2 regions of the Pseudomonas sp. ML2-2023-3 genome follow, and region 2 is predicted to be linked to the other one. Evidence: predicted binding sites of a transcription regulator. Region 2 holds the regulator's gene; the other holds the start of a gene.
The links. Region 2 encodes LexA, which represses DNA repair genes until DNA is damaged. Its sites were predicted from a motif close to CTGTNTNNNNANACAG; they were not measured.

Region 1: recN (DNA repair protein RecN) is a predicted target of LexA. The motif match lies at 2,650-2,665, and genes of this name have one in related genera.

The regions. Positions count from the first base shown of each region.
Region 1 is NZ_CP146343.1:5,167,284-5,182,769, reverse strand. Features, by position in the region: gene V6P94_RS23965 (outer membrane protein assembly factor BamE) at 1-334, opposite strand, end outside; gene fur (ferric iron uptake transcriptional regulator) at 433-846, shown strand; gene recN (DNA repair protein RecN) at 943-2,625, opposite strand; gene grpE (nucleotide exchange factor GrpE) at 2,878-3,444, shown strand; gene dnaK (molecular chaperone DnaK) at 3,545-5,461, shown strand; gene dnaJ (molecular chaperone DnaJ) at 5,782-6,906, shown strand; gene dapB (4-hydroxy-tetrahydrodipicolinate reductase) at 6,917-7,723, shown strand; gene carA (glutamine-hydrolyzing carbamoyl-phosphate synthase small subunit) at 7,983-9,119, shown strand; gene carB (carbamoyl-phosphate synthase large subunit) at 9,234-12,455, shown strand; gene greA (transcription elongation factor GreA) at 12,452-12,928, shown strand; gene yhbY (ribosome assembly RNA-binding protein YhbY) at 13,207-13,515, opposite strand; gene rlmE (23S rRNA (uridine(2552)-2'-O)-methyltransferase RlmE) at 13,623-14,273, shown strand; gene ftsH (ATP-dependent zinc metalloprotease FtsH) at 14,465-15,486, shown strand, end outside.
Region 2 is NZ_CP146343.1:2,225,324-2,240,809, forward strand. Features, by position in the region: gene fadA (acetyl-CoA C-acyltransferase FadA) at 1-313, shown strand, start outside; gene V6P94_RS10370 (DUF1653 domain-containing protein) at 401-637, shown strand; gene topA (type I DNA topoisomerase) at 752-3,379, shown strand; gene V6P94_RS10380 (DUF6586 family protein) at 3,659-4,180, shown strand; gene V6P94_RS10385 (hypothetical protein) at 4,300-4,533, shown strand; gene sulA (SOS-induced cell division inhibitor SulA) at 4,603-5,076, opposite strand; gene lexA (transcriptional repressor LexA) at 5,087-5,695, opposite strand; gene V6P94_RS10400 (TetR/AcrR family transcriptional regulator) at 5,956-6,663, shown strand; gene nagZ (beta-N-acetylhexosaminidase) at 6,845-7,843, shown strand; gene V6P94_RS10410 (DEAD/DEAH box helicase) at 8,025-10,727, opposite strand; gene mfd (transcription-repair coupling factor) at 10,739-14,188, opposite strand; gene V6P94_RS10420 (glyceraldehyde-3-phosphate dehydrogenase) at 14,475-15,486, shown strand, end outside.

The sequences.
Region 1 (15,486 bases), 2.4 Mb from region 2:
CACCAGGCTTGAAGTCGCCTGACAAGCTTACGAGCTGGTCATTTTGGTTGAAGAACACGCTGACGCGTTCCTGTTGGCGTTCACCGCCGCCGGGCTGCAGGCTATACAGGTAATCCCAGCGATCAGGGTGGAATGTATCGGTCAGCAGGGCGTTGCCCATGATAAACCGCACTTGCCGACGGGTCATTCCCGGGCGTAACTGGTTTATCATGTCCTGCGTGACGACATTGCCCTGTTGGATGTCGATTTTGTAAACCCCGGGGAATGAACAACCGGCGAGTGCGAGCAGTCCCACAAAGGTGAAACTGGTTAGCAAGAGCTTGGTGTTTTGCATCGGTGGGCGACTTCCACTATCTTGGCTGGGACAACGTAAACGCCGATCATACCCGTATTAAGAGAAGCTGCGAAGCCGCTTCCGCGAGAAAGCTAACCATGGTTGAAAATAGCGAACTACGTAAGGCCGGACTTAAGGTGACTCTGCCACGAGTCAAAATTCTACAGATGCTTGACTCTGCAGAGCAGCGTCACATGAGCGCCGAGGACGTTTACAAGGCACTTATGCAAGCAGGCGAGGACGTCGGTCTGGCCACGGTTTACCGTGTGCTGACCCAGTTCGAGTCAGCCGGGCTGGTGATTCGCCATAACTTTGATGGCGGTCATGCGGTCTTTGAATTGGCTGATGCTGACGGCGGCCACCACGACCATATGGTCAACGTGGACAGCGGTGAAGTGATCGAGTTTTTCGACGAAGACATCGAAAAACTGCAGCACGCCATTGCAGCCAAGCACGGTGTTGAGTTGGTGGATCACAACTTGGTGCTGTACGTGCGCAAGAAGTCCAAGTAAGCATGTCACGCGAGCTACGGTTCGCGAAACGATCGAAGGCGGCCCTAGGGCCGCCTTCGTGCTTTCTGATATCGGTCTTTTGATAACCGTTCGTCGTTAAGCCGCCAGATTCTTTGCAGTGACGACCATTTTTTTGGCGTGGGCCAAGGATTCTTTGGTCAGGTCGACACCGCCGAGCATGCGTGCAACCTCTTCTACGCGCTCTTTTTTGCTCAATTTGGCCACGGCAGTACGGGTGGTATCGCTCTCGCGGACCTTGTGTACAAAAAGGTGTTGATGACATTGGGCAGCCACTTGCGGCAAGTGAGTGACTGTCAGTACCTGGCCTCGCTCGCCAAGGCGGCGTAGCAGTTGCCCCACGATTTCGGCCGTCGGGCCGCCAATCCCGACATCCACTTCGTCGAATACCAGAGTGGGTACGCGGGATGTTTGAGCGGTAATTACCTGGATGGCCAGGCTGATACGTGACAGCTCACCGCCAGAGGCAACTTTGGCCAATGCCTTGAGTGGCTGGCCGGGGTTGGCACTTACGAGCAGTTCGACCTGCTCCAGGCCTTGAGGCATAGGGTCATTGCTGCTCTGTGGGCGCAGTTCAATCACGAAACGGCCACCGGGCATGCCAAGGCGCTGTATTTCTTCTTCAACGGCACTGCTCAGGCGCGTTGCAGCCTGGCTGCGCAAGTTGCTGAGTTCGCGTGCGCACTCATGATAGTGGCGGGAATAGGACGTCAGCTCATTGGCCAGGCGTTCGATGTTCTCGTCGTTGGCGTTGAGGGTTTCGAGTTCATCCAGCAGTTTTTGCTGCAAGGCAGCCACTTCGGTGGGTTGCACGCGGTGTTTGCGCGCCAGTGTATAGATGGTGTCGAGCCTTTCTTCCAGGTACTGCAGTCGGCCTGGATCAGCATCAAAATGGTCGATAAAGCGATTGAGCTCGCCCACGGCTTCTTCGACTTGAATTTGTGCGCTGGCCAGCAGATCGGTGGCTTCGCCCAGTGAGCCCGAGTTGTTGTTGATGCTTGAAAGGCGATTGAGGCTCACCGTCAGGGCATTGAGCACGTTGCCTGAGTCGCTTTCGCTGCATTGCTCCACCACCTGGCGGCATATGGTCAGCAAGGTTTCGGCGTTGGTCAGGTTTTTGTGTTCCTGTTCCAGTTCTTCCAGTTCGTTCTCGCCCAGGGAAAGGGTTTCAAGTTCTTCGAGCTGGTAGCTGAGCAGTTGATGGCGCGAGCGCTGTTCATCGCCGGAGTTGGACAGGTGTTCAAGCTCTTGCCTGGTCTGGCGCCAGCGTTGCGCGGCCAATTGCACCTGGCGGGCAAGGTCGGTGGCGCCGGCGAACTCGTCGAGCAGGCGGCGGTGGGTGTCGGGTTTGAGCAGCGACTGGTGCTCGTGCTGGCTGTGGATATCAATCAGCAGCTCGCCCAGGGCCTTGAGGTCGCCTTGGGGGCAGGGGGTGCCGTTGATGTAGCTGCGCGAGCGGCCTTCGGCAGTAATGACTCGGCGCAAGATGCACGGACCTTCGCCTTCCAGGTCGCGCTCGGCAAGCCAGGCCCGGGCTTCTGGTATGTCTTGCAGGTCGAACGTGGCCAGGATATCGGCCTTGTCGGCTCCCGGGCGGACAACACCGCTGTCTGCGCGGTCCCCTAGTGTGAGGCCCAGGGCGTCGAGCATGATCGATTTGCCGGCACCGGTCTCGCCAGTGATTACACTCATCCCGCGATCCAGTTCGAGATCGAGATGTTCAACGATGGCGTAGTTGTGTACGGACAGGTGCACCAGCATAGGAGCTGCTCCAAAACGTAATGTCTGGTTATTTATACAGTGTTTTGTTTCGTGCTGACAATGGCTGTGCTTAGTTCGATTTGCTTGTTTTTTTGGATTTTTTAGCTCGATTTTGTTTTTTTGCAGGTAACGCCAGGGGGCTCTAACATCTATTTTCTGGTTTTCAGGCTCTTGAACCTGAGAATTGCGACCCCATATACCTTGGCAGAAGCGCGAGTCGAGCTCGCGGACGAAGTTTGAAAGGAGAAATCTATGGCAGACGAACAGACTATGGATACGCAGAACCAGGACGCCAACCAGGCCGCCGATGTAGCAGGTGAAGATTTGGCAGCCCGTGTGCAGGTGCTTGAAGAGCAGCTGGCAGCCGCTAATGATCAGGCTCTGCGCGTAGCTGCCGATCTGCAGAACGTTCGCCGCCGCGCTGAGCAGGATGTTGAGAAGGCTCACAAGTTTGCGCTGGAGAAGTTCGCTGGCGACCTGTTGCCGGTGATCGACAGTCTGGAGCGCGGTCTTGAGCTGTCCAGCCCGGACGATGAAAACATTCGTCCGATGCGCGAAGGGATCGAACTGACCCTGAAAATGTTCCAGGACACCCTGAAGCGTTATCAGCTGGAAGCGATCGACCCGCACGGCGAGCCCTTCAATGCCGAGCATCATCAGGCGATGGCAATGCAGGAAAGTGCTGACCTGGAGCCAAACAGTGTGCTCAAGGTGTTTCAAAAGGGTTATCAGCTCAATGGTCGCTTGCTGCGCCCGGCTATGGTCGTAGTCAGCAAGGCGCCAGCGCCGGTTTCGCCATCGATTGACGAAAAGGCTTGAAATCGGCCGCAAGGCCCCCATTTAGAAGTCAAGCGTTAAGCAATGCCGCAGTTGGTCATTACTGCTGCGGCAACAAAATTCAAATTTAGGGAGAGTAAACATGGGCAGAATTATCGGTATTGACCTCGGGACCACCAACTCGTGTGTTTCGGTTCTGGAAAACGGTAAAGCAAAAGTTATCGAAAACGCAGAAGGCGCGCGCACTACGCCGTCGATCGTTGCGTACGCCAATGATGGCGAAATTCTGGTTGGCCAGTCGGCCAAGCGTCAGGCAGTGACCAATCCGCATAACACCCTGTACGCGGTGAAGCGTCTGATCGGTCGTCGCTTTGACGAAGAAGTCGTACAGAAAGACATTCAGATGGTTCCGTACAAGATCGCCAAGGCTGACAACGGCGACGCTTGGGTTGAAGTGAACGGCCAGAAAATGGCTCCGCCACAGATTTCGGCTGAAATTCTGAAGAAAATGAAGAAAACCGCCGAAGACTACCTCGGCGAGCCAGTGACTGAAGCGGTCATTACCGTTCCGGCCTACTTCAACGACAGCCAGCGTCAGGCAACCAAAGACGCCGGCCGTATCGCGGGTCTGGACGTTAAACGCATCATCAACGAACCAACCGCAGCTGCTCTGGCTTACGGTATGGACAAAGCGAAGGGCGACCACACTGTCATCGTTTATGACTTGGGTGGCGGTACTTTCGACGTGTCGGTCATTGAAATTGCCGAAGTTGATGGCGAGCACCAGTTTGAAGTGCTGGCAACCAACGGTGACACGTTCCTGGGTGGTGAAGACTTTGACATCCGTCTGATCGACTACCTGGTTGACGAGTTCAAGAAAGAAAGCGGCATGAACCTCAAAGGTGACCCGCTGGCGATGCAGCGTCTGAAAGAAGCTGCTGAAAAAGCCAAGATCGAACTGTCTTCGAGCCAGTCGACTGACGTGAATCTGCCTTACATCACTGCAGATGCCACCGGTCCTAAGCACTTGAACGTGAAGATTTCCCGCGCCAAGCTGGAATCGCTGGTTGAAGACCTGGTTCAGCGCACCATCGAGCCTTGCCGCATTGCTCTGAAAGACGCTGGTATCGACGTTGGCGCGATCAACGACGTGATCTTGGTCGGTGGTCAGACTCGTATGCCGCTGGTACAGAAGCTGGTAACCGAGTTCTTCGGCAAGGAAGCACGTAAAGACGTGAACCCGGACGAAGCTGTTGCAATGGGTGCTGCCATCCAGGGCGCGGTATTGGCCGGTGATGTTAAAGACGTTCTGTTGCTGGACGTGAGCCCGCTGACTCTGGGTATCGAAACCATGGGCGGTGTAATGACTGCTCTGATCGAGAAAAACACCACGATTCCTACCAAGAAATCGCAAGTGTTCTCGACTGCTGACGATAACCAAGGCGCTGTGACCATTCACGTACTGCAAGGTGAGCGTAAGCAAGCCGCACAGAACAAGTCGTTGGGCAAGTTCGATCTGGCCGACATTCCACCAGCTCCACGTGGCGTGCCTCAGATCGAAGTAACCTTCGATATCGATGCCAACGGCATCCTGCACGTAAGTGCAAAAGACAAGGCGACTGGCAAGTCTCAGTCCATCGTGATCAAGGCTAACTCGGGTCTGTCCGAGGAAGAAATCGCTCAGATGGTTCGTGATGCCGAGATCAATGCTGAGGAAGACCGCAAGTTCGAAGAGCTGGCAGCTGCACGTAACCAGGGCGACGCACTGGTTCACTCGACTCGCAAAATGATCGTCGATGCTGGCGACAAGGTAACCGAGGAAGAGAAAGCTGCAATCGAAGCTGCTGTAGTTGCACTTGAAGCCGCTGTTAAAGGCGACGACAAGGCTGCTATCGAAGCCAAGGTTGAAGAGCTGTCCAAGGTGTCTGCTCCGGTTGCACAGAAAATGTACGCCGAGCAAGCGAACCCGGCAGACGCAGCGGCCAAGCCAGCTGATTCGGCTGAAAAAGCGGACGACGTTGTCGACGCTGAGTTCGAAGAAGTAAAAGACAACAAGTAATCAGCTTGTTTGTCGGCCAGTTGACCGCGCTTTAGCGGTGACTGGTAGGATGTCGCCGCGCGGGAGCTTGCTCCCGCGTTGGCGTGTCTGGAGTAAAGGAATTTTTACAGCATGCGACAAGGTCGAATGCTGGCGGTTTGGTCTGGATCTTTCTTGTTTTCCGGCCAGAGGTAATCGCTCCTGTCGGCCAATGCATTGGCTGTTAAACAGAAACCAATATCGTTGAAAAGACGTGAGTCGGGTCTGATCCTTTTCGGGCTTGGCGGGTTTGGCGAGGCTCGGGAGGGTTTTGTCGAACGTCCTTGAGAGTGCAAAGAATTATGGCAAAGCGCGACTATTACGAAATATTGGGTGTTGAACGCACTACGACTGAGATCGAACTGAAAAAAGCTTATCGCCGACTGGCGATGAAGCATCACCCGGACCGCAATCCGGATGACAAGGCCTCGGAAGAACTGTTCAAGGAAGCTAACGAAGCTTACGAAGTTCTGTCGGACTCCAGCAAGCGTGCGGCCTACGATCAATACGGCCATGCCGGTGTTGATCCGCAAATGGGTGGCGGCGGTGCTGGTTTTGGCGGCCAGAACTTCTCCGATATTTTTGGCGATGTGTTCAGCGATTTCTTTGGTGGTGGCCGTGGCGGCTCCCGGGGCGGCGCTCAGCGTGGCAGTGATTTGCGCTACACGCTGGAGCTGGATCTGGAAGAGGCCGTGCGCGGTACCACGGTCAATATCCGCGTTCCGACGCTGGTCAACTGCAAGCCATGTGACGGCTCGGGCGCCAAGAAGGGCTCTTCGCCTGTGACCTGTACAACCTGTGGCGGTATTGGTCAGGTGCGCATGCAGCAGGGTTTCTTCGCTGTTCAGCAGACTTGCCCGCGTTGCCATGGTCAAGGCAAGGTCATCTCTGATCCGTGTGACAGCTGCCGTGGCGAAGGCCGTGTAGAAGAATACAAAACCCTTTCCGTGAAAGTCCCTGCGGGCGTTGATACCGGCGATCGCATTCGTCTGTCGGGCGAAGGCGAGGCGGGTGTACAGGGTGGGCCGACTGGCGATCTGTATGTAGTGATCGATGTGCGCGAGCACGCGATTTTCCAGCGCGACGGCAAGCATTTGTTCTGTGAAGTGCCGATCAGCGTGGCTGATGCCGCATTGGGCGCAGAGCTTGAAGTGCCAACGCTGGATGGTCGGGTCAAGTTGAAAGTCCCTGAAGGTACTCAGACTGGCAAGCAGTTCCGCTTGCGTGGCAAGGGCGTTGCTCCGGTGCGTGGCGGTGGTGCAGGCGATCTGATGTGCCGCGTTGTAGTTGAAACTCCAGTCAAGTTGAGTCGTCGTCAGCGTGAACTGATGGAAGAGTTCCGTACCACGCTGGAAGGCGATAGCTGCCATTCCCCAAACGCCACGGGCTGGTTTGAAGGCGTGAAGCGTTTTTTCGGCGACCTGTAAGGAGCGGTAGATGCGACGTATAGCTGTGATGGGCGCTGCCGGGCGCATGGGCAAGACATTGATCGATGCGGTGCAGCAGCGCTCGCCACTGTGCGGGCTGACGGCGGCAATCGTTCGTCCGGGCAGTTCCCTGGTGGGGGCTGATGCCGGCGAGCTGGCTTCTGTCGGGCGAATTGATGTGCCGTTGTCGGCTAGCCTGCAGGAGGTCGCTGCTGATTTTGATGTGCTCATCGATTTCACTTTGCCTGAAGTGATGCTGGGCAATCTGGCGGTGTGTCGCAAGCTGGGCAAGGCCATGGTGATTGGCACCACGGGCTTGAGTGCGGCGCAAAAACAGCTGTTGGTCGAAGCGGGTCAGGACATTGCGATTGTCTTTGCTTCCAACTTCAGTGTCGGGGTCAATCTGTCATTCAAGTTGCTGGATATGGCGGCGCGGGTGATGGGTGATGAGGCGGATATCGAAATCATCGAGGCGCACCATCGGCACAAGGTCGACGCTCCTTCGGGAACGGCGATGCGCATGGGTGAGGTGATTGCCGATGCGCTGGGCCGCGATCTGCAAAAGGTTGCGGTATATGGTCGTGAAGGCCATACCGGTGCTCGTGACCGTGAAACCATCGGTTTTGCCACTGTGCGCGGCGGTGATGTGGTGGGTGATCATACGGTGCTGTTTGCCACTGAGGGTGAGCGTCTCGAGATTACCCACAAGGCATCCAGTCGCATGACCTTTGCCAAGGGTGCCGTTCGTGCTGCCTTGTGGCTGGAAGGGCGAGAGCCCGGCGTGTATGACATGCAGGATGTGCTCGACCTGCGTTGAGTTATCTCTGTAAAATCGGGCTGTTGGCGCGCCAGCAGCCCGATTTTTAACCGCTAAGCGATTTCCTGTCGCATTCTCCTGTCTTTTAGACTCTTTAGCGGTAGACCAAAAAAGCCTTTTTCTGTAAGCTACAGCTTTAGTGTGTCCACTAAAAGCGCGCAGATAATTCGATGAAGAAGCGGGGTGACGTGTCCATACGTCACTCCGCTTTTTTACAACCTGCGATCGCCCTTTCAGGCTTTATTTACGGGAGGTCTTCTTGACTAAGCAAGCCATACTCGCCCTCGCTGATGGCAGCATTTTTCGCGGCGAAGCCATTGGGGCCGACGGTCAAACCGTTGGTGAGGTGGTGTTTAACACCGCAATGACTGGCTACCAGGAGATCCTGACGGATCCTTCCTACGCTCAGCAAATCGTGACCCTGACTTACCCGCATGTTGGCAATACCGGTACTACCCCGGAAGACGCCGAGTCTGATCGTGTCTGGTCCGCAGGTCTGGTAATCCGTGATCTGCCGCTGGTTGCAAGCAACTGGCGCAACACCATGTCGCTGGCCGACTACCTGAAAGCCAACAATGTTGTAGCCATCGCCGGTATCGACACTCGCCGCCTGACGCGCATCCTGCGTGAGAAAGGCGCGCAGAACGGTTGCATCATGGCGGGCGACAATATTTCTGACGAGGCTGCAATTGCAGCTGCTCGCGGCTTCCCGGGCCTGAAAGGCATGGATCTGGCGAAAGTCGTCAGCACCGAAAAAGCCTACGAGTGGCGCTCCAGCGTCTGGAACCTGGCCACTGACAGTCACCCGACTATCGAAGCCAGCGAGCTGCCTTACCACGTGGTCGCGTACGACTACGGCGTAAAATGGAACATCCTACGCATGCTGGTTGAGCGCGGCTGCCGCGTTACGGTGGTTCCTGCTCAGACCCCGGCCAGCGATGTACTGGCACTCAACCCTGATGGCGTGTTCCTGTCCAACGGTCCTGGCGATCCTGAGCCTTGCGACTACGCGATCACGGCCATCAAGGAAGTTCTGAATACCGAGATTCCGGTGTTTGGTATCTGCCTCGGTCACCAGCTGCTGGCTCTGGCCTCGGGCGCCAAGACCGTGAAAATGGGTCATGGCCACCACGGCGCTAACCACCCGGTCCAGGATCTGGACACAGGTGTTGTGATGATCACCAGCCAGAACCACGGTTTTGCGGTAGACGAAGCAACCTTGCCAGCCAACGTGCGCGCCATTCACAAGTCGCTGTTCGACGGCACGCTGCAAGGTATCGAGCTGACCGACAAGAGCGCTTTCAGCTTCCAGGGTCACCCTGAAGCAAGCCCTGGCCCGAACGACGTTGCGCCGCTGTTCGATCGCTTCATCAATGAGATGGCCAAGCGCCGCTGATCAGCTCCCTGCTGCAGCGCCCTGTGGCGGCCCCGACCTTCGGTGGCCCCCAGGGCGCTTCAGAAGCCTGATTGACAGCTTGCCGACTGACCTGCGGATTTGAGTGACAAACCCATGCCAAAACGTACAGACATAAAAAGCATCCTGATTCTCGGCGCTGGCCCGATTGTTATCGGCCAGGCCTGTGAATTCGACTACTCCGGCGCCCAGGCCTGTAAAGCCCTGCGCGAAGAGGGTTATCGCGTCATCCTGGTGAACTCCAACCCGGCCACCATCATGACCGACCCGGACATGGCCGACGCCACCTACATCGAGCCGATCAAATGGCAGACCGTTGCCAAGATCATCGAAAAAGAGCGTCCGGACGCACTGCTCCCAACCATGGGCGGCCAGACTGCTCTGAACTGCGCACTGGATCTGGAGCGCGAAGGCGTTCTGGAGAAGTTCGGCGTAGAGATGATCGGCGCCAATGCCGACACCATCGACAAGGCTGAAGACCGTTCGCGTTTCGACAAGGCGATGAAGTCCATCGGTCTTGACTGCCCGCGTTCCGGTATCGCTCACAGCATGGAAGAGGCTAATGCGGTTCTCGAAAAGCTGGGCTTCCCGTGCATCATCCGTCCGTCCTTCACCATGGGCGGCACCGGTGGCGGTATTGCTTACAACCGTGAAGAGTTCGAAGAAATCTGCGCTCGCGGCCTGGACCTGTCGCCAACCAAAGAGCTGCTGATCGACGAATCCCTGATCGGCTGGAAAGAGTACGAGATGGAGGTTGTCCGCGATAAGAAGGACAACTGCATCATCGTGTGCTCGATTGAAAACTTTGACCCGATGGGCGTGCACACCGGTGACTCGATCACCGTTGCTCCGGCACAAACCCTGACGGACAAGGAATACCAGATCATGCGTAACGCCTCCCTGGCGGTACTGCGTGAGATCGGCGTTGAAACCGGCGGTTCCAACGTTCAGTTCGGTATTTGCCCGGACACCGGCCGTATGGTTGTGATCGAGATGAACCCGCGTGTATCGCGTTCCTCGGCCCTGGCATCGAAAGCGACCGGTTTCCCGATTGCACGTATCGCTGCCAAGTTGGCGATCGGCTACACCCTGGACGAACTGCAAAACGAAATCACCGGCGGCGCTACTCCTGCGTCCTTCGAGCCGTCCATCGACTACGTTGTGACCAAGCTGCCGCGCTTTGCTTTCGAGAAGTTCGCCAAGGCTGACGCTCGTTTGACCACGCAGATGAAATCTGTGGGTGAAGTCATGGCTATCGGCCGGACTTTCCAGGAATCCCTGCAAAAGGCCCTTCGCGGTCTGGAAGTGGGTGTAAGCGGTCTTGATCCAAAGCTGGACCTGAGCAACCCGGAAAGCATGGCCGTGCTCAAGCGCGAACTGACCGTGCCGGGCGCCGAGCGTATCTGGTACGTGGCTGACGCGTTCCGCGCAGGCATGACCGTCGAAGATATCTTCGGCATGAACATGATTGACCCTTGGTTCCTGGTGCAGATCGAAGATCTGATCAAGGACGAAGAAAAGATCAAGACCATGGCGCTGTCCTCGATTGACCGTGATGCCATGTATCGCCTCAAGCGCAAGGGCTTCTCCGATGCGCGCCTGGCCGTACTGCTGGGTGTCACCGAGAAAAACCTGCGTCGTCACCGTCACAAGCTGGAAGTGTTCCCGGTCTACAAGCGCGTTGACACCTGCGCCGCCGAGTTCGCCACCGACACCGCTTACATGTACTCCACCTACGAGGAAGAGTGCGAAGCCAACCCTTCGGATCGTGACAAGATCATGATCCTGGGCGGTGGCCCGAACCGTATCGGCCAAGGTATCGAGTTCGACTATTGCTGCGTTCACGCCGCTCTGGCGCTGCGTGCAGACGGTTACGAGACCATCATGGTCAACTGCAACCCGGAAACCGTTTCCACCGACTACGACACTTCGGATCGTCTGTACTTTGAATCCGTAACCCTCGAAGACGTCCTGGAAATCGTGCGGGTCGAGAAGCCAAAAGGCGTGATCGTCCAGTACGGCGGCCAAACCCCGCTGAAACTGGCCCGCGCCCTGGAAGAAGCCGGCGTACCGATCATCGGTACCAGCCCTGACGCCATCGACCGTGCTGAAGACCGCGAGCGTTTCCAGCAGATGGTTGAGCGCCTGAACCTGCGTCAGCCGCCAAACGCCACTGTGCGCAGCGAAGACGAAGCGATTCGCGCCGCTGGCAAGATCGGTTACCCGCTGGTTGTTCGTCCGTCCTACGTTTTGGGCGGCCGTGCGATGGAAATCGTTTACGAAGAAGAAGAGCTCAAGCGCTACCTGCGCGACGCGGTGAAAGTGTCCAACGACAGCCCTGTGCTGCTGGATCACTTCCTCAACTGTGCCATCGAAATGGACGTGGATGCTGTCTGCGACGGTACTGATGTAGTGATCGGCGCGATCATGCAGCACATCGAGCAGGCGGGTGTTCACTCTGGTGACTCTGCATGTTCGCTGCCGCCGTACTCGCTGCCGCTGCACATCCAGGACGAGATGCGCGAGCAGGTCAAGAAGATGGCTCTGGAATTGGGCGTTGTCGGCCTGATGAACGTGCAGTTGGCTCTGCAGGGCGAAGATATCTACGTGATCGAAGTGAACCCGCGTGCTTCGCGTACCGTTCCTTTCGTGTCCAAGTGCATCGGTGTTTCCCTGGCGATGATCGCAGCTCGCGTGATGGCCGGTAAAACCCTGAAAGAAATCGGCTTCACCAAAGAAATCATTCCTAACTTCTACAGCGTGAAAGAGGCGGTCTTCCCGTTCGCCAAATTCCCGGGTGTTGACCCGATTCTCGGCCCTGAGATGAAGTCCACCGGTGAAGTGATGGGTGTGGGCGATACCTTCGGCGAAGCTTTTGCCAAGGCCCAGATGGGTGCAAGCGAAGTGCTGCCGACTGGCGGTACTGCCTTCATCAGCGTTCGTGACGACGACAAGCCCCTGGTGGCTGGCGTTGCTCGCGACCTGATCAGCCTGGGCTTCGAGATCGTTTCAACGGCGGGCACAGCCAAGTTCATCGAAGCTGCCAGCTTGAAAGTACGTCGCGTGAACAAGGTGACCGAAGGTCGTCCGCACGTTGTCGACATGATCAAGAATGACGAAGTTACCTTGATCATCAACACTACCGAGGGTCGTCAGTCGATTGCTGACTCCTACTCCATTCGCCGCAACGCGCTGCAGCACAAGATCTACTGCACCACGACCATTGCTGCTGGCGAAGCGATCTGCGAAGCGCTCAAGTTCGGTCCTGAAAAAACCGTGCGCCGCTTGCAGGATCTACACGCAGGATTGAAGTCATGATCAAGTATCCAATGACCGTCCAGGGCCACAAGGCCCTGGAGGAAGAACTCGCACACCTGACCAAGGTTGTTCGGCCGAAGCTGAGCAAGGAAATCGGTACGGCGCGTGAGTTGGGCGATTTGAAAGAAAATGCTGAATACCATGCAGCTCGTGAGCTCCAGGGTATGTCTGAGGCTCGTATCCGTGACATCGAAGGCCGTCTGCAAAACGCAGTGGTTATTGATGTGGCAGCGATTCCTCACACCGGCAAGGTGATTTTCGGCACCACGGTTGAGATCGCGAACGTTGAAACTGACGAGCGCGTTGTCTATCAGATCGTTGGTGAAGATGAAGCTGACTTCAAGCTCGGAAAAATCTCCGTGGGTTCGCCACTTGCTCGTGCCTTGATTGCCAAGGAAGAGGGTGACGTAGTCGCGGTGAAAACACCTGGCGGTGTTATTGAATACGAGATCATTGAGGTGCGTCACATCTAAGAATGGCGCCCGCCTTGTGCGGGCGCACTTCTTTGGCGGCTGGCCCGGGTGTTCCGGGTCGGCAGCTTGTGGTTGTTGCACACAGAATTTTTAGCGGTGCTGGCCTGAACCCGGTTGGCAGCGTTGCAAGTTGAAAGGCGAGTAGCAGGTGCGGGAAGGGTTGCGTTGGGCGTCTCTGGCTGCCTGATGCGTTGCGCGGGCAGTTCTTGCATGGCTCTCGGGTTTATCCCTGGAAGAGTTTCAGGGCGCGCCAGGCGCACCCTTGACCCTTGTCGACATCACTTGAAGCGATGGATGTTCGACAGTTGCTTGTTTACATTGACGTTCTTGCGGTACAGAAGCGCCATTTTGCCGATAACCTGTACCAGTTCCGCTTTGCCGGCCTTGCACATTTGTGCGACGGCTTCCAGGCGGGATTCACGATCCAGAATGTTGACTTTGATTTTAATCAGCTCGTGATCGCCCAATGCGCGTTCGAGTTCGGCTAAAACACCTTCAGTCAAACCATTATCAGCCACAGTCAAAACTGGTTTCAGATGGTGGCCAATGGATTTGTACTGTTTCTTCTGCTCTTGAGTGAGCGGCATAATCTGACCCCTGTGTCTGATCTTGTAAAAAGCGGCGGCCAGTTTACCCGAGCGAGTCCCAGACCGCCCAGTTAATCACGACCCGTTTAAAATTTTTGAGGTGGCCCGTGGCCCGTTCCAAGACTAGCCTTAACTGGCTGAAAGAGCATTTCAACGACCCGTACGTCAAAATGGCGCAAAAAGACGGGTATCGCTCGCGCGCCAGCTACAAATTGCTGGAGATTCAAGAGCGCGATCGACTCATTCGTCCCGGCATGACAGTGATTGACCTGGGTGCTGCCCCGGGTGGCTGGTCACAGGTGACCAGTCGTCTGATCGGTGGTCAGGGGCGTTTGATTGCTTCCGACATCCTGGACATGGACAGCATTCCTGATGTGACCTTCATCAAGGGCGACTTTACCGAGGACGCCGTACTGGCACAGATCCTCGAAGCAGTAGGAAATACGCAAGTAGACCTTGTGATTTCTGATATGGCCCCCAATATGAGTGGATTGGCCGCTGTGGATATGCCCCGGGCGATGTTCCTGTGCGAATTGGCACTGGACCTTGCTGGTCGCGTCCTACGTCCTGGTGGTGATTTTCTGATTAAAGTTTTCCAAGGCGAAGGCTTCGATCAGTACCACAAAGACATTCGCAAGCTGTTCGACAAGGTGCAGATGCGCAAGCCGTCGTCGTCTCGAGACAGGTCCCGCGAGCAGTATTTGCTGGGGCGCGGCTTCCGCGGTATCGATGGTTCCGCCAGTGATGAGCGTCTCTGACAAGGGCGATAGTTTTTTTTGAATCGCTTTACAGATCTGGCATAACGAATATTGTGTAGTCAAAGTTTCACAAAGGGTTACAGACGGAGCCTGCAAGGGTTGTAGGCAATGTAGTAAGTTATGCCGGTGAATATCATGCGAAGCACGCTTCAGTAGCGGGGCTTGCTTCAGAGGGTAGCTAATTGAACGATATGGCAAAGAATCTGATCCTGTGGTTGATCATCGCCGCTGTCCTGGTGACAGTGATGAACAACTTCTCCAGTCCAAACGAGCCACAAACCCTCAACTATTCCGACTTCATCCAGCAAGTTAAGGATGGCAAGGTCGAGCGCGTTGCCGTGGATGGCTACGTGATTACCGGCAAACGCAGCGATGGCGATTCCTTCAAAACCATCCGTCCGGCTATTCAGGACAACGGTTTGATCGGTGACCTGGTGGATAACCATGTGACCGTTGAGGGCAAACTGCCAGAGCAACAAAGCATCTGGACTCAGCTGCTGGTTGCAAGCTTCCCGATTCTGGTGATCATCGCTGTCTTCATGTTCATGATGCGCCAGATGCAGGGCGGTGCCGGCGGCAAAGGCGGCCCGATGAGCTTTGGCAAGAGCAAGGCGCGGCTGCTGTCGGAAGACCAGGTCAAAACGACTCTGGCTGACGTAGCGGGTTGTGATGAGGCGAAGGAAGAAGTCGGCGAACTGGTCGAATTCCTGCGAGATCCGGGCAAGTTCCAGCGCCTGGGTGGTCGTATTCCTCGTGGTGTGCTGATGGTTGGCCCACCGGGTACCGGTAAAACCCTGATTGCCAAGGCAATCGCGGGCGAAGCCAAGGTGCCGTTCTTCACGATTTCCGGTTCCGACTTTGTTGAAATGTTCGTGGGCGTCGGCGCAAGCCGTGTTCGTGACATGTTTGAACAAGCCAAGAAACACGCACCCTGCATCATCTTTATCGATGAAATCGATGCGGTCGGCCGTCACCGTGGTAACGGCATGGGCGGCGGTCATGATGAGCGCGAGCAGACGCTTAACCAGTTGCTGGTTGAGATGGACGGCTTTGAGATGAATGACGGCATCATTGTGATTGCTGCCACCAACCGTCCTGATGTGCTCGATCCTGCGCTGTTGCGTCCAGGTCGTTTTGACCGTCAGGTTGTGGTTGGCTTGCCGGACATTCGTGGTCGCGAGCAGATCCTCAAGGTGCACATGCGTAAAGTGCC
Region 2 (15,486 bases):
AGTACCGGCTACACAAAAAGCATTGAAGCGTGCAGGCTTGAATATGGCCGATATCGACTTCATTGAGCTCAACGAAGCTTTCGCTGCACAGGCCCTGCCAGTGCTGAAAGATTTGAAAGTGCTCGACAAGATGAATGAGAAGGTTAACCTGCACGGCGGTGCCATCGCTCTGGGTCACCCGTTTGGGTGCTCGGGTGCTCGTATCTCCGGCACTTTGCTCAATGTAATGAAGCAAAATGGCGGCACTTTCGGGTTGTCCACCATGTGCATTGGTCTTGGCCAGGGCATTGCCACCGTCTTCGAACGCGTCTAAGCGTTGCGTTGATGGAAGCCGGGGCCTTGTGCCCCGGTTTTTGTTTTTAAGCGTGTTTAATTTTTTTATTTGCAGAGGGGCCGCAACATGTCGCTACAACCTGGGCTCTATCAACACTACAAAGGTCCTCAGTATCGTGTTTTCAGTGTGGCTCGCCATTCTGAAACCGAAGAAGATGTAGTGTTCTACCAAGCCCTGTATGGCGATTACGGCTTTTGGGTGCGCCCGCTGAGCATGTTCCTGGAGTCAGTCATCGTTGAGGGCGAACACGTCCCGCGCTTTGCCTTGATTCAGGCCGAACCCAGCCTTTTTTCCCGGCCATAAGGCAAGGTCGCGCAGAACCCTGTGCTTGACCTCACCTTGTAGCCACTATATATAGCGGTGCCGCGTCAGGCGCGAACCGCCTTTCACTTCTAGAATTCAGGAATTTTCTGATCCATGGGCAAATCGCTGGTCATTGTGGAATCCCCGGCTAAGGCCAAGACCATCAACAAGTACTTGGGCAACGAGTACGTGGTGAAGTCGAGTATCGGCCATATCCGAGACCTGCCCACCAGCGGTTCGGCTAGCGCCAGCAAAGAACCGGCTGCCAAGCGTGGCAAGGCAGCGGCGGGCGAAGTGCCGGCCCTGTCGCCAAAAGAGAAGGCTCAGAAGCAGCTGATCTCGCGCATGGGCGTCGATCCCGAGCATGGCTGGAAAGCCAAGTACGAGATCCTGCCCGGCAAGGAAAAGGTCATCGAAGAGCTGCGCCGGCTTGCCAAGGATGCTGACACCATCTATCTCGCAACCGACTTGGATCGCGAGGGGGAAGCCATTGCATGGCACCTGCGCGAAGCCATCGGTGGTGATGACACCCGCTACAAGCGCGTGGTGTTCAACGAAATCACCAAGAAAGCGATTCAGGAAGCCTTCTCCAAGCCGGGCGAGCTGGATATCAACCGCGTTAACGCCCAGCAGGCCCGCCGCTTCCTCGACCGCGTCGTGGGTTACATGGTTTCGCCGCTGCTGTGGGCCAAGGTAGCCCGTGGCCTGTCGGCAGGCCGTGTGCAATCGGTGGCCGTGAAGCTGGTGGTGGAGCGTGAGCGCGAAATTCGTGCGTTCAACCCTGAAGAGTACTGGGAAATCCACGCCGACCTTGGCACTGCCAAGGGGGCGAAAGTGCGTTTTGACGTTGCCCGTGAAAAAGGCGAGGCGTTCAAGCCGCTCAACGAAGCTCAGGCAATGGCGGCGCTGGAGAAGCTCAAGGCTTCGAACTACAGCATCGTCAAGCGTGAAGACAAACCGACCAGCAGCAAGCCGTCGGCGCCTTTCATTACCTCCACCCTGCAACAGGCCGCGAGCAATCGCCTGGGCTACGGGGTGAAGAAAACCATGATGATGGCCCAGCGTTTGTATGAAGCTGGCTACATCACGTATATGCGTACCGACTCCACCAACCTCTCGGCCGATGCGGTCGAGATGGCGCGTACTTATATTGAAGGTGAGTTCGGCGCGTCGTACCTGCCGCCGGCACCCAATGTGTACAGCAGCAAGGAAGGCGCACAGGAGGCTCACGAAGCGATTCGTCCTTCTGACGTAAACATGCACCCGAGCAAGCTGTCGGGCATGGAGCGCGACGCTGAGCGCCTTTACGAGCTGATCTGGCGCCAATTCGTGGCGTGCCAGATGCTGCCGGCCAAGTACCTGTCCACCACCGTCACTGTGGCGGCCGGTGATTTTGAGCTGCGTGCCAAGGGCCGCATCCTCAAATTCGACGGTTACACCCGTGTGATGCCGCAAATTGCCAAGCCGGGCGACGACGATGTGCTGCCAGACATGGCTCAGGGCGATGCCCTGAAGCTGATCGAGCTCGACCCGAGCCAGCACTTCACCAAGCCGCCTGCGCGTTACTCCGAAGCCAGCCTGGTAAAAGAGATGGAAAAACGTGGCATTGGTCGTCCTTCGACCTATGCGGCGATTATCTCGACCATTCAGGATCGTGGTTACGTGGCGTTGCACAACCGCCGCTTCTATTCCGAAAAAATGGGCGACATCGTTACCGAACGCTTGTCCGAGAGCTTCTCCGACCTGATGGACTACGGCTTCACGGCCGGTATGGAAGAGAACCTCGATGACGTGGCGCAAGGCGAGCGTGACTGGAAAAACGTACTGGACGAGTTCTACGGCGACTTCAAGAAGAAGCTCGAAGTAGCTGCTGCACCGGAAGGTGGCATGCGTGCCAACCAGCCGGTAATGACTGATATTCCTTGTAAGGAATGTGGTCGTCCAATGCAGATTCGCACGGCTTCAACCGGCGTGTTCCTGGGTTGTTCGGGCTACAGCCTGCCGCCCAAAGAGCGTTGCAAGGCCACTGTCAATCTGGTGCCGGGTGACGAAATTGCGGCCGACGACGAAGGCGAATCCGAATCCCTGGTGCTGTTGGGCAAACACCGTTGCCCGATCTGCAGCACGGCAATGGACGCCTACCTGCTGGATGAGAAGCACAAGCTGCACATCTGCGGTAACAACCCGGATTGTGTCGGCTACGAAATCGAAGAAGGCAACTACCGCATCAAGGGCTATGAAGGTCCGAGCCTTGAGTGCGACAAGTGCGGCAGCGAAATGCAGCTTAAAACCGGTCGTTTCGGCAAGTTCTTCGGCTGTACCAATGCCGAGTGCAAAAACACCCGAAAACTGCTGAAAAGCGGTGAAGCGGCGCCACCGAAAATGGACCCGGTGAAAATGCCGGAACTTAAATGCGAGAAGGTCAACGACACGTACATCCTGCGTGACGGTGCTTCGGGGTTGTTCCTGGCGGCAAGCCAGTTCCCGAAAAACCGTGAGACTCGTGCTCCGTTGGTGATCGAAATTGTGCCCCACAAGGACGAGATCGATCCCAAGTATCACTTCTTGTGCGAAGCGCCGAAGAAAGATCCGGATGGCCGTCCTGCAGTGATTCGCTACAGCCGCAAAACCAAAGAGCAGTACGTGCAGACTGAAGTGGATGGCAAGCCGACTGGCTGGCGTGCGTTCTACGACGGCGGTAGCTGGAAGGTTGAAGACAAGCGTAAAGAAAAAGACGCTTGATCTGAGTTGATCGCTGAATAGAAAACCGCGCAAGGGCTGTATGCCTTGCGCGGTTTTTTTGTTTGCCAATCCCGGGCCTGGTTGCCGCTGCTTGAGTGCTTTTGTGGGAGCAGACTTGCTCGCGATGGCATCGACACGGTTTGGCTGAAGCACCGCAGCGCCTGCATCGCGGGCAAGCCCGCTCCCACAAAAGCGCAGGGAACGTAGGCCTTGCGCCAGCACGGCCTGATCCCTGAGACTGCACTACCTGCCTTTACCCATTCGATGTGGAGCGCCCGCATGGCTCACGAACTCTATACCCGTACCAATCAGAAGATCTATTTCGCTGGCCTGGCCCTTGAGGCCATGAACAAGGCGAGTGAGGGTCGGGCCATGAATGCTCAGGCGCTGGTTCAGGCAGAGCGCGAGTCGGCGGTATTTCATCTGTATGGTGCGCTGCTTGGCTTGTGTCATGAGATTGCTGGCTTTTATCGTCTGTCCCAAGCCAATGCACCTCGGGTCGAACTGCTGCTCACCCAGCAAGTGCTGGACGAGAAGGCCATCCCGGAACTGGCCGAGCTGGTTGAACTGGCACAGGCGCCGCAGACATGGCTGGCGCAACTGGTTGCGACCCACGCTGCTCTGTATCAGCCGTTACAGGCACCCAAAAAGGTCAAGGCGGATGTGTTCCAGCCCTTGATCATTGCGGTCAACCTGGAGGATGAGGCACCCCAGGAGTTGAGTCGCGAAACAATGGAGGAGTGGCGTCAGAACCTCAAAGGTCTGGCCATTCGGTTCCGTGATGGACTCAATGAGTGCTAAGGGTCGAAACCGAAACGGTACAGTCATTCATCAGTCTGTAATCGAAAGCGCTACAGATCACGGGAAATTCCCGCGGGATGGCTGATATACTCCCGCGCTTTCGTGGAGAACAAATTTATATGCCAACGTCTTTTCTAGAAATTGTCGAGTTGCCAGACGGCCGCATCGAGTTGCGCCGTGCTGAGGACGAAGGGTCTTTGGTAACGCTGAATTTTTCTGAAGATGCCAAGGCTTTTCTTCAGGGGCAGCACGTAGAGGTGGCGAAAGCCATGCTTAGCGTCGGTGTACAAATGGCGGGTCGGCTGGCCGAAGGCGAGCTCGAAAAAGACGATGGGCCACGCATTCTTCACTAAGCGACTCTGACTCGTGCTCCGCAGCCAGGCGAGTGCGTTCTGCACTGGCCCTGCGCAGGCATCAACTGTTTAACCCAAGCGTATATTCAGACTTTGCCCGTGACCGGTGCGAGCTGCGCTGATCAACTGATTGCGGGCAGCGCTGGTCAGCGGGTTGATCCAGCTCACTACCGTGTGGCTGCGACCCAGTCGCAGCGCTTCGCAGGTCAGTTGCAAGGCGCTTTTGTTGCCATTGGGTTGCAGCAGCAGAATGCGCTCGCGGTTCAGTCCGGCATCGCGTAACCAGCTTTGGGTCAGGCTTGCAGGTGGCGCAATCAGTGTCAGCCAGCGGGCGTTTTGTTGCTCGCTCAGTTCGCGCAGCATGGGGGCAAGCAGGTTCAGGCAGTTTCCGGCGGCACCGCGTAGCGACAGTTCACTGAACACCTCGGGTTCGGCGCTCCAGGGGGAATCGAGCACGTCCTTGATCGCGGGCGTCATGGGTTGAGCCATGAACGCTTCAAAAAGGGTGAGTTGTGCTGGCAGCGGGGTGTGTGGGAACTGCATGAAGCCTCCTTTAGCGGCGAATTACGCCGACACTCAAGCCTTCAATGACCAGTTCCTGGTCTTTGAGGTTGACTTCAATCGGGGCGAATTCAGGGTTCTCGGCAATGAGCCAGACCTTGTTGCCTTCACGCTTGAAGCGTTTGACCGTGACTTCGTCGTCGATACGGGCCACGACAATCTGGCCGTTACGGGCTTCGCGACAGGTATGCACGGCAAGCAGATCGCCATCGAAGATGCCGACATCCTTCATGCTCATGCCTTGTACCCGTAGCAGGTAGTCGGCTCTGGGGTGAAAGAAGGTCGGGTTGATGTTGCAGGACTCTTCGACGTGCTCCAGCGCAAGAATCGGAGCACCGGCAGCTACTCGGCCAATGATGGGCAGCGTGGATTCGTCAGACTTGGCTTCGAAGCCGGGTATGCGAATACCGCGGGAGGCACCGGGGGTCATCTCGATGGCACCCTTGCGGGCAAGCGCCTTGAGGTGTTCTTCGGCGGCGTTGGGGGATTTGAAGCCCAGCTCCTGTGCGATCTCGGCACGGGTGGGCGGGTATCCGTTGTCATCCAGGCATCGCTTGATGAAGGCCAGGATCTCAGCTTGGCGTGGCGTCAGTTTTAGCATGTTGATCGCTCTGTCTTTTTATACAGTGACTGGGATTATATACAGTGAAAGCTTCTTGGCAATCACCCATTTCCAGCGGTCCGCTGGACGGTCATTAATATGTCGGGCGACCCGTACTTTATCAGGTGGGGCCGGACTGGCCGAGGCTGTGGTTAAATGCAGAACTGCCCGGTCCTGAAACGAATGCCTCATCTTGACTTTTTACAATCTGAAACGTATGTTTCAAACAAGTGTTTAAATGTTTGTCAGGCGGAGTAGTCATGGCCCAGTCGGAAACCGTTGAACGTATCCTTGATGCTGCCGAGCAGCTGTTCGCGGAAAAAGGGTTTGCTGAAACCTCATTGCGGCTGATTACCAGTAAAGCCGGGGTCAATCTGGCGGCGGTTAATTACCATTTCGGTTCTAAAAAGGCGCTGATCCAGGCCGTCTTTTCGCGCTTCCTGGGGCCTTTTTGCGCCAACCTCGATCGTGAGCTGGAGCGTCGTCAGGCCAAGCCTGAGAACCGCCCCAGCCTTGAAGAGTTATTGGAGATGCTGGTCGAGCAGGCGCTGGTGATCCAGCCGCGCAGTGGTAACGACCTGTCGATTTTCATGCGCTTGCTCGGGTTGGCGTTCAGTCAGAGCCAGGGTCACTTGCGTCGCTATCTTGAAGACATGTACGGCAAGGTTTTTCGCCGCTATATGCTGCTGGTCAACGAGGCTGCCCCACAAATCCCGCCCATCGAGTTGTTCTGGCGCGTGCACTTCATGCTGGGTGCTGCGGCCTTCAGCATGTCGGGAATCAAGGCGTTGCGTGCAATTGCCGAGACTGATTTCGGTGTCAACACCTCCATCGAGCAGGTGATGCGTCTGATGGTGCCATTCCTCGCGGCAGGCATGCGTGCACAAAGCGGCGTCACGGATTCTGCAATGGCCAGTGCCCAGCTTCGCCCCCGCAGTAAAACCGCCCCGGTTACCGCCAAGGTTTGACCCGCGGCGGGTGGGCGCGGCAGCTTTGTTCCGCTAAGCTAGTTGCCATGCCCAACCCTGACTTATTCCCGTCTGTCGATTCGCCGCTGCCTCTCTGGAGTGCGGCGCGCAGGCGCGTGGCTGCGGATCCGGACCGGGCAATGAACGCTCTCTTTTTAAAGGATTTCCCATGAGTTCTGCCTTGCAAGGCTCCTTGATGGTGGACGTCGCCGGTACTTGGCTGACGGCTGAAGATCGGCAATTACTTCGCCAGCCAGAAGTAGGCGGGTTGATTATCTTTGCACGCAATATCGAGCATCCGCGCCAGGTGCGTGAGTTGAGCGCTTCGATTCGCGCGCTGCGTCCCGACCTGTTGCTGGCGGTCGATCAGGAAGGTGGCCGGGTGCAGCGTCTGCGTCAGGGGTTCGTGCGCCTGCCAGCCATGCGTGCCATTGCTGATAACCCCAACGCCGAGTACCTGGCTGAACAGTGTGGCTGGATCATGGCCACTGAAGTGCTGGCCGTAGGGCTGGACCTGAGCTTTGCCCCGGTCCTGGATCTGGATTATCAGCGTAGCGCTGTGGTCGGTAGCCGTTCGTTCGAGGGAGACCCTGAGCGCGCAGCCACATTGGCCGGGGCTTTTATTCGCGGGATGAACGACGCGGGCATGGCGGCGACCGGTAAGCATTTTCCGGGACACGGATGGGCCGAGGCTGATTCTCACGTCGCCATTCCAACTGACGAGCGCAGTCTTGAGCAGATTCGCGCCCATGACCTCGTGCCTTTTGCCCGCTTGAGCAAGCATCTGGCTGCTGTCATGCCGGCCCACGTGATCTATCCACAAGTGGACAGCCAGCCTGCAGGATTCTCACGTCGCTGGTTGCAGGATATTTTGCGCGGCGAGCTTCAGTTCGACGGCGTGATTTTCAGTGACGACCTGTCGATGGCGGGTGCGCACGTAGTGGGTGATGCCGCCAGCCGGATTGAGGCGGCCTTATCGGCGGGTTGTGACATGGGACTGGTATGCAACGACCGTGCGGCGGCGGAGTTGGCACTCAGCGCTGCTCAGCGGTTGAACGTTACCCCTTCGCCCAGGATTGCACGCATGCGCGGTCAGGCCTGGGCCAGCACTGACTATCGCCAGAGCCCGCGCTGGCTGGTGGCAATGGGTGCGCTCAAGGATGCTCAATTAATAGATTGAGCACATCGATGCCGCTTTGACGCTTGGCGAAGCAGAAAGACCGTATCGCCTGAATCGCGGCAAGCCAGCTCCCAAGATTTCGCAAGCACCACAAAGCCCGTGGGAGCGGGCTTGCTCGCGATGGCGTCAGCGCGATCAAGCAGAAAGACCGCGCCTGCAGTTAATCAATAAGTCGGGTGTCTCAGCGCTTCTCTGTTTTGGGTGGCAGCGGCGCGAAGAGCGCGTCGATGTCGTCGTCCTGTAATTTCCAGTCACCGGCGACTCGTCCGTCCAGAACACCTGCGGCCAAATCCGATTTTTCTTGCTGCAAGTGCTGGATTTTTTCCTCCACGGTGCCGCGGGCAATCATCTTGTAAACAAACACCGGTTTTTCCTGGCCGATACGGTAGGCGCGGTCGGTGGCCTGGTTTTCAGCCGCCGGGTTCCACCACGGGTCATAGTGAATCACGGTGTCGGCTTCGGTGAGGTTTAATCCCACGCCGCCAGCCTTGAGGCTGATCAGGAATATTTGCAGGGTGCCGCTCTGGAAGTCTTTGACCGGTGTGCGTCGGTCACGGGTTTGCCCCGTGAGGATGGCGTAGCGCACTTTGCGTTTTTTCAGTTCGATTTCGATCAGGCCGAGCATCGAGGTGAACTGGGAAAACAGCAGGATGCGCCTGCCTTCGGCAAACAGTTCTTCGAGCATCAGCATCAGGCTGTCTAGCTTGCCCGAGGAACTGCCTTTTTTCGGCGGGGTGTCGCTGACCAGTCGCAGATCGCAGCACACCTGACGCAGCTTGAGCAGCGCCTCGAGGATAATGATCTGGCTGCGCCCGACACCTTTTCGAGTGATTTCGTCGCGCACCTTCTTGTCCATCGCCAGGCGCATGGTCTCGTAGACGTCGCGCTGGGCCTCGTTCAGGTCGACCCAGTGAATGATCTCGGTCTTGGGCGGCAGTTCGGTCGCGACCTGTTCCTTGGTGCGGCGCAATAAAAACGGTTTGATCCGCGCATTGAGATGCTGCAGGCGCTCGTTGCTGCCCTGACGCTCGATGGGTATGCGGTAGTCGCGGTTAAAGGTTTTAACGTCGCCCAGCCAGCCGGGCAGCAGGAAGTGGAACAGAGACCAAAGCTCGCCCAGGTGGTTTTCCAGCGGGGTGCCGCTCAGGCACAGGCGTTGCCGTGCAATCAGTTCACAGGCCGCCTGGGTGGCCTTGCTGCCGGGGTTCTTGATGTACTGGGCCTCGTCCAGGACCAGCAGGTGCAAGGGCAGTTTTGCCAGGTGCTCGATGTCCTTGGGCAGCAAGGCGTAGGTGGTCAGGATCACGTCGTAGTCATTGAGGTGTGCAAAGTGTTTTTTGCGGGTGGCGCCAAACAGCGCCAGCACCTTGAGCTGCGGAGTGAAGTGCGCAGCTTCGTCCAGCCAGTTGGGGATCAGGCTGGTGGGCATCACCACCATTGCCGGACGATCCAGGCGGCCGGCATTTTTTTCGCACAAGATATGGGCCAGGGTCTGCAGGGTTTTGCCCAGCCCCATGTCGTCGGCCAGTACGCCGCCCACTTCGAGCTGGCGCAACGACTGCATCCAGCTCAGGCCTTCAAGCTGGTATGGGCGCAAGTTGGCATTGAGCCCTTGGGGAACTTCGACGCTAAAGTCCTTGATGTCGCGCAGGCGCTGGGCAAAACCGCGTATCTGCTCGCCACCTTCCCAGCGCAAGGGCAGGGCATCGAGAGCATTGAGGCGTGGTGCGTCAGCGCTTTTGATCCGCAGGGAGGTCGCGTCCGGTTCACCCAGATAAAATTCGTCCAGGGTTGCCAGTACCGGTTTCAGCCGTCCGTACGGCAGGGCGACCTGAAGCGGGCCATGATTGCTGCCGGGGTTGGCCGGGATATTCACCAGAATCAGTTCGTCATCCCGACGCCGGGCGAGTTTTTCGGGGTTGAGGATGTCGCTGTGGGAGCGCATCAGGTTCAGCAGTATCGGCAGCAAGCTCAGGTGTCGGCCGTTGACGATAATGCCCAGTTCCAGGTCGAACCAGTCACGTTCCGGGGCCTCGTCGACATTGGCATACCAGTCTTCGACCGGGGTCAGGTCAAAGCCGAAACCTTCATCGATCTGCAGCTCCCAGCCTTGTTCCCTCAGGCCTTGCATCTGGTTGAGGGTGAAATTCAGCCAGGCACTGTCATTGACCAGTTCAAACAGCTCTCCAGCACTTTCAGGCAGCGCCTTGCTCTGGCGGGTCGCAATCTTGAAGCCCAGGCTGCGCAATTGCTCGCGGTAGAGGTTCTCTGTGTCGGGATGACGCTTGATCCGCAGGGTCTGCTGTTCCTGGCGCAGCAGGATGTCGGTGTTCTTTTGCCCGCTGACGTATTGATCCAGGTAGTTGAACGACAGTGCTGCGCGGTGCTGGATGTAGCGTTGCATCTTGCCGTTGCGCGGTTCGAAGGCGCTGAATTCAGCGCTGGCCAGCCACAGCCGTGGCACCGGCTTTACATCGTCGACCCGAAGTTCTGGCAGGTTGTTGGGACGACGTGAGTCGAGTACGGCCTGGAGTTTTTCCAGAAGCTCGGCATCCTGAGCGGCGGCAGGGTAGTTCAAGGTTTCTTCAATCTTCAGTAAGACGGCAGCGGTGTGCTTGCAATGGGTGCGTACCGGACAGGTGCAGGTGGCGTCCACCAAAAGCAAAGTACCTTTGGCGGACTCACGCAGATGTATGGTCTGGCGGTAGGGGTTTTCGCCTGAGCCCTGGCAGCTCGCGCTGATCATGCTGTCGCCGATCTGGACGATCCTGACACGGTTTTCCTTGGCGTAGCGGCGGCCACGCTCAAGGCTTTGCTCTTTGAAGCGGCTGGTCCAGGTCGGTGCGAGCGGCTTGGTCAACCGGGGTGTCTGGCTCAGGGTCATGGGTAGTTCATTTAGGAAGACTTCGGCGTCAGGCGCTCAAACAGCGCCTCGATGGTATTGAAGCGTTCTTCCGGGCGCTCCATGGGCACCATGAACTTGAACAGGGTTGCGCCTTCGAATTTGTAGCGGTTGGGTTGGCCCTGGATCAGTTTGATCAGCACCATCGGGTCAACCGGTGTGTCCGCTGCAAATTCGATTCGCCCGCCTTGTGGGCCGGCATCGACCTTTTTGATTCCCAGCTGCTCGGCCTGCAATTTGAGCAGGGTGATGCGTACCAGGTTCTTGGTCGGTTCCGGAAGCAGGCCAAAGCGGTCGATCATCTCGACCTGCAAGTCCTTGAGGCCTTCTTCGTCGGCGGCCGAGGCAATGCGCTTGTAGAGAATCAGTCGAGTGTGCACATCGGGCAGGTAGGCCTCGGGAATCAGCGCGGGCACCCGCAGGTTGATTTCCGGCCCGCCGCCCAGTGGCTGGTCGAGGTTGGGCTGCTCGCCCTTGCGGATCGACTTGACCGCCCGTTCGAGCATTTCCATGTACAGGGTAAAACCGACGGCCTGGATCTGGCCGCTTTGGCCATCGCCCAGCAGCTCGCCTGCGCCACGGATCTCAAGGTCGTTGGTGGCCAGCACAAAACCGGCCCCCAGATCCTGGGTGTTGGCGATGGCTTCCAGGCGCTTTTGCGCATCCCCGGTGATTTGCTGGCGCGGGGGGGTCAGCAGGTAGGCGTAAGCCTGGTGGTGACTTCGCCCCACGCGACCGCGCAACTGGTGCAGTTGTGCCAGGCCGAATTTGTCGGCGCGCTCGATGATGATGGTGTTGGCGCTCGGCACGTCGATGCCGGTCTCGATGATGGTCGAGGCGATCAGCACGTTGAAGCGCTTGTGGTAGAAGTCGCTCATCACCTGTTCGAGTTCGCGTTCGCGCATCTGCCCGTGGCCGATGCCGATCCGCGCCTCGGGTACCAGCTCTGCCAGTTCGGCGGCGCATTTTTCGATGGTTTTGACATCGTTGTGCAGGTAGTAAACCTGGCCGCCGCGCAGCAACTCGCGCAGCAGTGCTTCTTTGACCGTGCTTTTGTTCTGCTCCATGACAAAGGTGCGCACCGACAACCGGCGTGCCGGTGGCGTGGCGATGATCGACAGGTCGCGCATGCCCGACACCGCCATGTTCAGCGTGCGCGGGATGGGTGTTGCGGTGAGGGTCAGAATATCGACTTCACTGCGCAGGGCCTTGAGCTGTTCTTTCTGGCGAACCCCGAAGCGGTGTTCTTCGTCGATGATCACCAGGCCCAGGTTTTTGATTTTGACGTCGTCCTGCAGCAGCTTGTGGGTGCCGATCACGATGTCGATCTTGCCTTCGGCCAGGTCGGCCACTGCCTGGTTGATCTCTTTGGCCGACTTGAAGCGGCTCATCACCTCAACGGTTACCGGCCAGTCGGCAAAACGGTCGCGGAAGCTGTTGTAGTGCTGTTGGGCGAGCAGGGTGGTGGGGACCAGAATGGCGACCTGACGACCACCATGCACGGCAATGAAGGCCGCACGCATGGCCACTTCGGTTTTGCCGAAGCCCACGTCGCCACACACCAGGCGGTCCATCGGCTTGGGCGACAGCATGTCGGCGCGCACGGCTTCGATTGTGGTTTGCTGGTCCGGTGTTTCTTCAAACGGGAAGCCGGCACTGAAGGTGGCGTAATCGGCTTTAGGGTCCGCAAACGCATAGCCTTCACGGGCAGCTCTGCGGGCATAAATGTCGAGCAGTTCGGCAGCCACGTCACGCACTTGCTCGGCAGCTTTGCGCTTGGCTTTTTGCCAGGTTTCCGAACCCAGGCGGTGCAACGGCGCCAGTTCATCATCGCTGCCGGTGTAGCGGGCGATCAGGTGCAGGTTGGCCACCGGCACGTAGAGCTTGGCGCCCTCGGCATATTCCAGGGTCAGGAATTCGGCCACCTGATTGTCCACTTCCAGCGTTGCCAGGCCCTGATAGCGACCGACACCGTGGTCAATGTGGACAACGGGTGCGCCTTCACGCAGCTCGGTGAGGTTCTTGATGACGGCATCGTTGTTGGCATCGGCGCGTTTTTCGCGACGCCTGCGCTGCATTACGCGCTGGCCGAACAACGGGCTTTCGGCAATCAGTGCCAGTGCCGGGTCGTCCAGCAGCAGGCCTTCATCCAGCGGGGCAATGGTGATTGCCAGGCGATGCTTGCTGGCGACGAAGTCCGGCCAGCTGTCGACCGTTTTTGGTCGCAGCTTCAGGCGCTCCAGCAGTTCGAGCAGCACCTCGCGCCGACCCGCCGACTCAGCGGTAAACAACACGCGGCCATCAAACTGCTCAAGAAACCCGGACAAGGCAGCCAGTGGCTGATTGGCCTTGGCTTCAATCGCGAGATTGGGCAGCGGTTGGGCCGGGAACCGTTCACGGCTGCTGCCGGTGTCCAGGTCATCCTGGCTTGCGACTACCCGTGGCCAGCTTTTGAGGCGGGCGAAGCAGTCTTCAACCGGCAAAAACAGCTCGGCAGGCGGCAGCAAAGGACGCGACGGGTCGATGCGGCGTTCTTCGTAGCGGTTGCGCACGTCAGACCAGAAATTCTCGGCCGCCTGCTCAATGCCTGGCAGCGAGAACACTTGCGTGTCGGCCGGCAGATAATCGAACAGGGTTGAGGTTTCATCGAAAAACAGTGGCAGGTAGTACTCGATACCCGCAGGTGTAATCCCGCTGGTCAGATCCTGAAAGATCGGGCATCGACGGAAGTCGACATCAAAGCGTTCACGGAAGCGGGCCTTGAAGCGGGTCACGGCGTCTTTTTGCAGCGGGAACTCGCGAGCGGGCAGCAGCCTTACCGACTCGACCTTGTCTATCGAGCGCTGGTTCTCCGGGTCGAAGGTGCGCAGGGTCTCGATTTCGTCGTCGAACAGGTCGATCCGGTACGGCAGCTTGCTGCCCATCGGGAACAGGTCGATCAGGGCGCCTCGCACTGCAAATTCACCATGTTCATACACGGTGTCAACGCAGCGATAACCACTGGCCTCAAGCCGGGTACGCATCTGTTCCACGTCCAGCTTCTGGCCGATATCCAGCACCAGGCTGCTGCCGAGCAAGAACTTGGTCGGCGCAAGGCGATGTAGGGCGGTGGTAATCGGCACTACCAAAACCCCATGACTCAGCTCCGGCAGCCGGTACAGGCTGGCGATACGCTGGGAGATGATGTCCTGGTGCGGAGAAAAGAGATCGTAGGGCAGGGTTTCCCAGTCGGGAAAATGCAGCACCGGCAACTCGGGCGCGAAAAACCTCAGCTCTTGCTCAAGGCGTTCTGCACTTTGGCTGTCGGCGGTCAGGAGCAGGGTGAAGCGCTTGGCGGCGCTGGCGGCCTCGGCAATCGCAAGGCTCAGGGCGGCACCGGGCAAGTTGCTCCAGTGCTGTTTACCTGCCGTAGCAGGGAGTTTCGGTAGACGCAGGACGGGCACGGAAGGTTGAGCTCCAAGCGTTGCGGCAAAGTCTGCAATTGTAACGGGCCAAGGGGCAGGCTGTCAGTTGCAGTCTTTGAACGGCGTTGAATTCAGCGTGAGTTATCGAACATGGGGGTGTCAGAGGGGCTGCTCAAGGGCTGCAGGCCCATAAAAATGCCGGTGTTATAAAAATATTCGCCTATATTTACGGGAGCTTAATCGTTTCAGTAACGGCGTATGACAGGCGTGCATTGCCCCTGAATGGGCGCGGCGGCATAATGTAGCCCCTTTTTTCAGCCCCTACATGTGGAAGGTTCCCGTGACTCAGAAGCCCGACCAGTGTCTTGGTGAATGGATCGACCGTGAAGCACTCGCAGAAGCGATGATTCCGCTTATCGGTCAGCTATACCGCAATAACAATGTGGTTAGCTCGATCTATGGCCGCAGCCTGATCAACCGTTCAGTCATTGCGATTCTCAAAGCTCACCGCTTTGCTCGCCATCGTCAGTCCGATGATATCGAATTGTCCGTGCACGAAACTTTCCCTCTGCTCAAGGCAATGAGCGAGCTCAAGCTCGGCGCTGCCTCGGTAGACCTGGGCAAGCTGGCCGTCAAGTTCAAGGCCGAAGGCAATGGCCGCACGGCTGAGCAATTTGTACGCGAAGAGCTGGCCGATGTAGTGGGTCAGCAAAACGCCTCTGCACGCAAAGGTACTGACGTTGTTCTGTACGGCTTCGGTCGTATCGGCCGTCTGCTGGCGCGCATCCTGATCGAGAAAACCGGTGGTGGCGACGGTCTGCGTCTGCGTGCCATCGTTGTGCGCAAAGGCGCCGACAACGATCTGGTCAAGCGTGCAAGCCTGCTGCGTCGTGACTCGGTACATGGCCCGTTTGATGGCACCATCGTTGTCGATGAAGTCAACAACACCATCACTGCCAACGGCAACCTGATCCAGGTGATCTACGCGAAGAACCCTACCGAGGTGGATTACACCCAGTACGGCATCAAGAACGCCCTGCTGGTGGACAACACCGGTGTTTGGCGTGACGCAGACGGCCTGGGCCAGCACTTGCAGTGCCCTGGTATCGACCGCGTTGTCCTGACCGCTCCGGGCAAGGGCAAGCTGAAGAACATCGTTCACGGCATCAACCACGGCGAAATCACTGCTGACGACAAGATCGTTTCGGCGGCATCCTGCACCACCAACGCCATCGTGCCGGTGCTCAAGGCTGTCAACGACAAGTTCGGCATCGTCAACGGTCACGTTGAAACGGTTCACTCGTACACCAACGACCAGAACCTGATCGACAACTTCC